DNA from 2 places in the Peribacillus sp. FSL E2-0218 genome. Region 1 is predicted to be linked to the other one. Evidence: riboswitches for the same ligand, from Rfam matches in the RefSeq annotation. Region 1 holds a riboswitch; the other holds the start of a gene.
What was found. A riboswitch is a leader RNA that binds a small molecule or an ion and turns the genes downstream of it on or off. The one in region 1 is predicted to bind preQ1.
Positions count from the first base shown of each region.

Region 2: another riboswitch for preQ1. It lies ahead of MHI53_RS02445 (QueT transporter family protein); the one in region 1 lies ahead of queC (7-cyano-7-deazaguanine synthase QueC).

Region 1 is NZ_CP150304.1:3,807,582-3,812,007, forward strand. Features, by position in the region: gene queE (7-carboxy-7-deazaguanine synthase QueE) at 1-569, opposite strand, end outside; gene queD (6-carboxytetrahydropterin synthase QueD) at 562-1,032, opposite strand; gene queC (7-cyano-7-deazaguanine synthase QueC) at 1,019-1,696, opposite strand; PreQ1 riboswitch class I at 1,752-1,794, opposite strand; gene MHI53_RS18335 (methyl-accepting chemotaxis protein) at 1,977-3,656, shown strand; gene MHI53_RS18340 (hypothetical protein) at 4,084-4,296, shown strand.
Region 2 is NZ_CP150304.1:508,012-512,437, reverse strand. Features, by position in the region: gene MHI53_RS02465 (M28 family peptidase) at 1-221, opposite strand, end outside; gene MHI53_RS02460 (DUF3892 domain-containing protein) at 470-766, shown strand; gene MHI53_RS02455 (hypothetical protein) at 857-1,669, opposite strand; gene MHI53_RS02450 (YbaK/EbsC family protein) at 1,800-2,297, opposite strand; PreQ1 riboswitch class I at 2,461-2,505, shown strand; gene MHI53_RS02445 (QueT transporter family protein) at 2,511-2,996, shown strand; gene MHI53_RS02440 (VTT domain-containing protein) at 3,117-3,773, shown strand; gene MHI53_RS02435 (PAS domain S-box protein) at 3,889-4,426, shown strand, end outside.

The DNA.
Region 1 (4,426 bases):
TTGCCGACCTGCAGATAAAAAGGAATGCCAGGATACCGCTCATGTACATGTTTGGCATATTGATAATCTTCTTCATTAAAGACGACAATCTTCAATGAGACATGGTTGTTGGGATTTCGGCCGGCAAGCTTCTCCAATATTTGATCGAGCACCGTAAAGTCCGTGCTCATTCCCGAGCTCGGCGGCTTAGGTGATAGCGTCAGTTCATCGATATCGAGAAACCAGTCCTGCCAACGGCTTCCTTGCGTTTCGACACCGATGTTGATTTTGTGTTCGCGCAGCAAGGCGATCAAGCCATTCAGATTTTTCAGAAGGGCCGGATTCCCCCCGGATATGGTCACGAAGGAAAAACCCGAGCCTCCAATTCGCTTCAGCTCGCCCCAAATTTCTTCTGCAGTCATCTGGACGGTATCTTCCTTCCCTGATCCATCCCAGGTAAAAGCCGAATCACACCACGAACAGGAATAATCGCAGCCAGCAGTACGAACGAACATCGTCTTTTGGCCAATGACCATTCCCTCACCTTGGATGGTCGGGCCGAAGATTTCCATAACCGGAAGTTTACTCACTTTCCATCCACTCCCGTCTCGCCTCGGCATAACTTGTCGGTGTTTCATAGAGACGGACAAATTCAACCCTGGCACCCTGGTAATCTTTCATTGAAAGGGCTTCGGCCATTTTTTCGTAGATCCAAACAACCATGTTTTCGGCTGTTGTATTCATGGGCGGCAGCGTTTCATTCAAATAACGATGATCGAGGTGGATTTCAATTTCATTTTTCCATATTTCCTTCATGTCCCCGAAATCAATCATCAAACCGCGAGAATCGGTATATCCGCTCAATCCAAAGATGACCTTGTAGGTGTGACCGTGAAGATTCTTGCATTTCCCCTCATAGTCGTGCAGATGGTGTGCTGCGTCAAAAGTGAATTCCTTGCTGACCAGGACCCTCTTCTTTGTATAGTTCAGCTGGCTGCGCTGTATATCTTCATCTATTTTTTGAAGCTTATCGACGATTTTAAAACCATACATCATGAGTGACCTCCCGTCTGCTTATATAGTCATCCAGCCCTTTTTTGCGCAGCTTACATGCCGGACATTCCCCACAGCCGTCAGATATGACGCCATTATAGCAAGTCAGTGTCTTTTCGCGGACAAATTCGAACGCGCCAAGCTGATCGGCAAGCTCCCATGTTTCTTCTTTATTCAGCCACATAAGCGGCGTATCGATTACGAATGACTGGTCCATCGACAAGTTCAAGGTTACGTTCAACGATTTAATGAAAACATCGCGACAGTCAGGATATCCGCTGAAATCCGTTTCACAGACGCCTGTGACAATATGTTTAGCCCCGATCTGGCTGGCCAGAACCCCGGCAAACGAAAGGAACAGCAAATTCCTTCCCGGCACGAAGGTTGATGGCAATTCGCCGTCTTCCCCGTCTTCCACTGCAATGTCACTTCTCGTCAACGCATTGGGCGCCAGCTGGTTCAGCAGCGACATGTCCAGGATATGATGGTTGATGCCCAGCTCCTTCGCTATTTGTTGGGCGCATTCGATTTCCAAGCTGTGCCGCTGATTATAATCGAAGGTCACTGCCTCGACTTCCTCGAATCTCTCCATCGCCCAAAACAAACAGGTCGTACTGTCCTGACCTCCGCTAAACACTACCACTGCCTTTTCTTTCTTCTTCATTTCTATAAAACTCCTTTTTACGGAAAAAAACAGCACCCTAAGAATAGAGTACTGTTTCTCCTTAGTTTTTTTGAGAGGGTAGCTAGAACCTCTTCCGCCTTAACGCGGAATATACTATTTTCCAACCCAATCGTACCCTGAAAACGAGAAGAAATCAAGTTGTTTGTATAGGGTGACCAGACCTAATGGGAAACTTGGTATCCTGGACAAACCCATTAACATATTCATCATTTTTCCGATAAATAAGTGAACAAACTTATTGATAAAGGGGTCCATTCATTTGAAAAGCATTAAAGGAAAGATACTGGCGGCATTTTCACTCATCATATCTTTATGTATCATCTTAGGAGCATTCAGTATTTATAGTAGCAACAAGTCACTGAAACATTCGCAAAATATTATTGAAGAGGAACTGCCGATTCTGATCGAGAGCGAAAAACTGTTATATAATCTTTCCCAAAGAACGGCATTCGCTAGAGCCTACATTTTATACGGCGACGAAAGTTATAAAGAAAAGTTCTTACAATATACCGATGATAGCCAAAACATCCAGGAGAAGCTTTTGTCTTTGAGCGATTCGGAGGAAGCGAAGGATTTGATCGAAAAAAGTGTGGATTGGAGGACGATGATTGTCGAGCGGGTATTCACCCAATATGAAAAGGGAAATCCGGAACGAGCTAAAGAAATCCTCAAAAACGAAGTGTCACCCATCAGTAACGATATAATGGAGGGCTTCAAGGGACTCGCTTCGGAACAGGAGGAATTGATTCAAGCTTCAGGCGAAACCGTCATGGCAAGCGGGAAATCGGTCAAGGTGACTAGCATCATCATCTCCATTGCCGCCGTCATCATTGGCACTCTGCTCGCAATCGTCACTGCCCAGCTCATTACCGCTCCCCTCCTTAAAATCAGGGATCGGATGAAATCGGTGGCAGCCGGAGAGCTGGATCATGATCCGCTGGAACATAAGTCAAATGATGAAATCGGCGAATTAACGGCATCTGCCAATCAAATGCAGAAAAACCTCCGTGATACGATCGAAAAAACACTGGCTGTATCCGAATCCGTTTCCAACCAAAGCCAAAGCCTGACACAATCAGCATTTGAAGGGCAGCAGGGCAGCAAGCAGATCGCCACCACGATGTATGAACTTTCGGAAGGTTCGGAGTCACAAGCCAACCGGGCAACGGAAATGGTCCGCATGATGGAGGATTTCACCGGTAAGATCGAACAGGCCCATCTTGACGGGGCAGCGGTATTCATGAGTTCAAGCGAAATCCTTACCTTGACAAAGGAAGGAACCATTTTGATGCGCAGTTCAGTCCAGCAAATGAAAACGGTCGATAGCATCGTCAAGGATGCCGTCGAGCAGGTGAAAGGGCTCGATTCTCGTTCACAGGAAATCTCGCAGCTCGTTCAGGTCATCAAGGATATATCCAATCAAACCAACCTCTTGGCCCTGAATGCTGCCATAGAAGCTGCACGAGCTGGCGAACATGGCAAAGGCTTTGCCGTCGTCGCGGATGAAGTGCGAAAACTTGCAGAAGAGGTAACCCATTCCGTAGGGGATATTACCGAAATCGTAGGCACTATACAGTCTGGTTCAAAAAACGTCGTCCGCTCCCTCGAAGATGGTTATTCACAGGTCGATGAGGGGACTAAACAAATTACCCGTACCGGTCAAACCTTTGAGACGATCAATCATTCTGTCGATGACATGAGTACGAAAATCCAACATATTACAGATGAATTGAACTATATCTCTACTAATAGTAAAAACATCAATCTGGCCATCGAAGACATCGCAGCCGTTTCAGAACAGTCCGCAGCAGGGATCGAGCAAGTTTCCGCCTCCGCTCAACAATCCAGCTCGGCTATGGATGAAATCACCAGCCATGCCAGTAAGCTCGAATCTTCAGCGGCGCAACTGATTGAACAAGTCCAGAATTTCAGGATATGATATTGCCGATTCCCGTCACTTGCAGGCGGGAATCGGCGTTTTCCCTATGGCGGGGTTGTTTTATTTTCGTCGATTCGGGGAATGAATCACTATGGACATAAAAAAAACATTAGTGACACTCTCTATCAATAGAAAGCAAGAATCAATATTTTGCTCCATTATCAGAATATTTAGTGTATAATAGATTTATCCAAAGGAATTTTTTTACTATTAAAGAAATGAAACCATGCCTTCGTTTCCTTTTTTCGAAACCCAGGCATATCTAACCACCAGGATTAATGTAAGGTTCTCTTATACATTATCTTTTTAAGTCTTTACTATCATAAATATCCATTATTTTCTCCAAAATTGTAAAAAAAGGTTAATATTCACCCGCTTTATGTTACTATTAAACTAAGACCTTTTAACCCCACAAGGAGGAATTCATATGAAGCATCTATTTAGATTCGTAGCAGAGTTTAACGAAAGGAAAGCACTCGAACGGGAAACCGACGAATTCTTTCGCAAAGAATACGAAAATTATATGAAGCTCCATCCTGAAAACGGAGCAAAAAAGAGATTAGCTCCTAAACTATATGTTATTGATGGTGGTAAAAAAGGCGCTCCTCATTCGTTTTCTGATAGAAAGAAATCCAGTTAACCCTATTTCTTTTACACTCATCCGTAAGATCCTAATCACATCCGCAAAACACAATCCATTTAGAGAAAATATATTAACGAAAAGCTCAGGATTCAGTTCTGGGCTTTTTTGATTTTTCGATTCTTCTATT
Region 2 (4,426 bases), 1.9 Mb from region 1:
GCCTTGTACTCTGATTCAGTACCGGCCACTCGAGGTGTTTTGGAGAGGTAATCAATATTTCTGTAGATTTTTTCGACATCGATCCTTTTAACGACCTGCTTATCTGCGGATGCAGCATGATGCGCCGGAGCAGGATGTGTTGCTGCCAACGCAGGGACTGTCCCTGATGGATGAAGGACCATTCCAGCGATTAGTGTAAATGATAGAAATTGTTTTTTCATAGATTGCCTCCCAGTTTCATAGTTCCACTCCATAATTTTACAATAGCAAAAGATATCTAAATAGGTAGGTTCATCCCTATTCAGCCATGACGAAAGTAGCTTTTTACCAGAATAAAGAAATTTACAGGATTATCGAATCATGCAAAAAGTACCACATTCAGTATTTACATACGTCGACAGCGTAGCTGGATGAGGTTTGTATATTGCAGAACAATTAGTTCACCCTATACATAGGAGGTGTCAAAAACATGGTCCAATTTGAAAAAGCCTATGAATCCTATAAACAGCAGGGTACACCGCAAGCAAATCAGCCTGATTCAACTGGAAAGGAAGAAATCATTGCTGTCAGGAAAAATGATGATGACAATATCATTGCCATCAAGACGAATTCCGGCCGCGAACTTGACTACCCTACTGCCCTTTCCGAGGCGAAGGCAGGTCAGCTTGCCAATGTTGATGTCTTTCATAAATATGGACGTGACATATTGCGGAGTGAGCCTGATGGCATCAAGGAAAATAATCTCGACCAACTGCCAGAGTTTTAATACCTTGGGGAAGCTGCCTAAATATAGGCAGCTTTCTCTCTTGATTGAAGTACCAAAAACAAAAAAAGAACCAGTATGGATGCCTGGTTCTTACTTCTCGTACTGATAGGATTCGGATATTTCGAGCAGCTGACCGCAGCATTCGACCACTTCAATGATTTCCATCCAGGACATGTCCAGCCCCAATTCATTGGCATGCGAAATCTTATCCCGCAATTTCCGGATCGCATTCGCATCCTTCCTCCCCTTACTTTTTGAAGGGATTTGAAAAAAGCGCCTCATTTCCTGATCTTTATGGATAATATCGAACTTATCACTGATTTGCAGACACTCTATTATATTGATGTCTTCATTTTTATCGATTCGGCGCCGATATAATTCGGTTGCCTTTTCCAGACGGTCCTCGCTTATCATGGAGTGCCAGCCGCCATCGCCGAATCGATGCAAAATGATATCGCTCAGCCTCATTTCCAATAGGGTGATATAGCCGAATATCAGCATCCTGATAGGCGGCTTTTGAAGGTCAGCATGGGTAATCAACTTTTTGATTGAGTTGTTCTCCAGCACGAACACCCTTGTTTTTTTCTTGAAAATATGAAGAAGCTGAATCAAGGGGGTTGAGTCCGAAACAAGCTCCCTTGGTGAAAAGTGTCTCAAATACCTCGAAATCCTTCCTTCACCAAGCTCGTGCCTTTCGATATATCCGATGATGTCCCCTTGATCTTGCACAGCCATGATATCGAAATTCTTTTTTTCCAGCGCATTACGTATATCCAGCGCTTCATCATTTTTGTGACAGGCTTCAAGCTCTTGGGCTATACTCTTGACCGTGATGTTTTCTTCATAAAGAGTTTTTAGACTAAGGTAGCTGCTATTGTTTTTTCGATGGCTTCCGGTTAACATCCTTCACGCTCCATTTAGGGGATTTCTTCACGAGCATCTTCAGCTGGGGCGATTTCACAGGTTATTTTTCTGTAATCGAGCGATTTCCAACTGATGCGAATCTTTCCGTTTCATAAAATAACAGCCGTTCCTAACCTTTTTCCTCGATTATCACTTCTTCCCAATCCTTACACACATCAACCCACCCCTCAGCGCCTGAATATTCCAATAATTCAGCAAGTGTAAGCTTTATGGCAGAATTCGTACTGCCGCAAGCGGGAAATATCGACTCAAACCGCTTCATTGATACATCGAGAAAAACGTCCAGCTCGTTGGCCAGTCCAAATGGGCAAACGCCGCCGATAGCATGCCCAGTCTGTTGGAGCACTTCATCAGGAGCCAGCATCCTTGCCTTGAAACCGAATGACTGGCGAAATTTCTTATTATCGACTTTTGCATCCCCGGCCGCTACAACCAAAATCGCCTTGTCACCTTCCCCCCTGAAGGATAGGGTCTTAGCGATCCGCGCAGGAATCACACCAATGGTATCCGCTGCCTCATAAACCGTAGCGCTTGATGTTTCGAACTCCATCACTTCGCCTTCTCGATTCCATTTTTTAAAATGATGTTTGACACTTTCAATTGACACGTCACTCTCACTCCTTCTACTTCTCTATAAAAATAATATCATCCTTCCATGCAAGAAATCAAAATTCCGTTTGGCCTACATGGAGCTAGGTCGTGCAATAACCATTCTTTACAAATTGACGAAAGGGGCATATTTAGACTACTATTAAGCTTCAGGCAAAAACCTATACGTGGTTCGTAACCATCCCACGATAAAAAACTAGGAGAGAATAAAATGAATAATCGTACCCTCGTGATAAGCGGGATCTTGGCTGCCTTATATGTGGCGGTCTCATTCGTGTTTCAACCCATATCTTTTGGCGCATACCAATTCCGGGTTCCGGAAATGCTGAACCATCTGATAGTATTCAATAAAAAATACATCTATGGCATCGTAGGCGGTGTATTCATTTCGAATCTGCTATTTTCACCCATGGTTCCGTTTGACTTGATTTTCGGGGTCGGGCAATCCATACTCGCCCTGCTGCTGGTCATTTTTGTTTCGCGTTTCATTAAAAGTATCCAAGGACGGATGATCGCGACGATTATCTTTTTCACGTTCACAATGTTCTTGATTGCAATAGAACTGAACCTTGCCTTGGACTTACCGCTTTGGTTAAGCTGGGGCACCACAGCAGTTGGTGAATTCGTTGTCCTTTTGGTTGGTGCGCCAATCATTTATGCAATGAACAAAAGAATTCAGTTTGAAAAGTGGCTTTAAAGGAATCATCGCTTCCTGAACCTACTATACTGTAAAAGAGCTGTCTGCATTTTGCGACAGCTCTTTTTTCACCAATGAACCTGAAGCTGGTAAACTATAAGTAAGAATGGTGGTGACCCTTTGAAAAAATTACTGACTTTGATTGTTCTGTTGGGTATTGCAATATTCATTTACACAAATGCAGAATTATTCACTTTAGTATGGAAAAGTGACCTGGAGTCAGTTATTGGCATCTTGAAGGAAAACCTCACGCTCACCTTTTTGGTCACATTCGTATTAATGTTTGTCCAAAATTCATTTACGATCATCCCATTAATTTTGCTCCTGACGATCAATGTCACGATATTTGGCTTCTTATATGGTTACCTTTGGAGTTGGTTGACGAGTGTAGTAGCATCAGGATTGATCTTCTATGCTGCAAGAAACTGGTTTCAAGACCTTCTTTTGAAGAAGCTGGATAAAAAATGGCAAGAAAGTGTTGTGGAGCACGGTTTTATGTATGTCTTTACCGGAAGGGTTTTCCCGCTTATCCCTACAAGCCTGATCAACCTGGCAGCAGGAGTCAGTTCGGTTACATTCAAGGATTTTTTATTGGCAACGACACTGGGAAACCTGATTTACTTTTTCTTTCTATCGCTGATTCCATATGGCCTGCTAACTATGGAGATGAACCAATATACGTTAGCTGCACTCGCACTGCTCTTTTTATCATTTTTCATGATCTACAAACGGATGAAAAAGAAAAAGAGCCAACGCATCTTCCGAAAAAACAGGTAACCGCCTAGGTTCCTGTTTTTTTATTTATGATTGTGCATATATTTTTCTTCGATAGTTTGTTAAAATGTGTATGTAATTTTACCATTGCAATGTCTTAAAATCAGGGAGAATCTCCATGTCCAAGCGTTCCATTTTAAGTATATATATCCTTTCCGGGATTCTTACACTAGTCGTGTTCGACTATTTCTTAACGACAAATATTCAAAACAAAGAGGTCTTCATTCAACTACAGAGAGTGGAAGGCATTTTCTTTCTTTTATCGATAGGCATGGTCTTATACCTTTACTTGGCTAAAAGGGAAGAATTCAAGCAATTAAAGGAAGCGGAGCAACGCCGGCGTACACTTATTAATTCGATGGTCGATTTCGTTAACTTCAAGGATGGCGATGGGCGATGGCTGGAATCGAATACCTTTGGACTTCAATTATTTCAATTGGAGCATGTGGATTATAAGGGCAAAAAAGACAGCGAGCTGGCGGAATACACTGAATTTTACAAAGAGTCGTTGATCTACTGTGAAGTTTCCGATGAGGAAACGTGGATGAAAGGGGTAATTACAAGATGCGAGGAAATCATTCCCCTTCCAGATGGCAATCACAAAACCTTTGATACGATCAAGGTTCCCTTGTTCTTTGAAGATGGTTCCCGAAAAG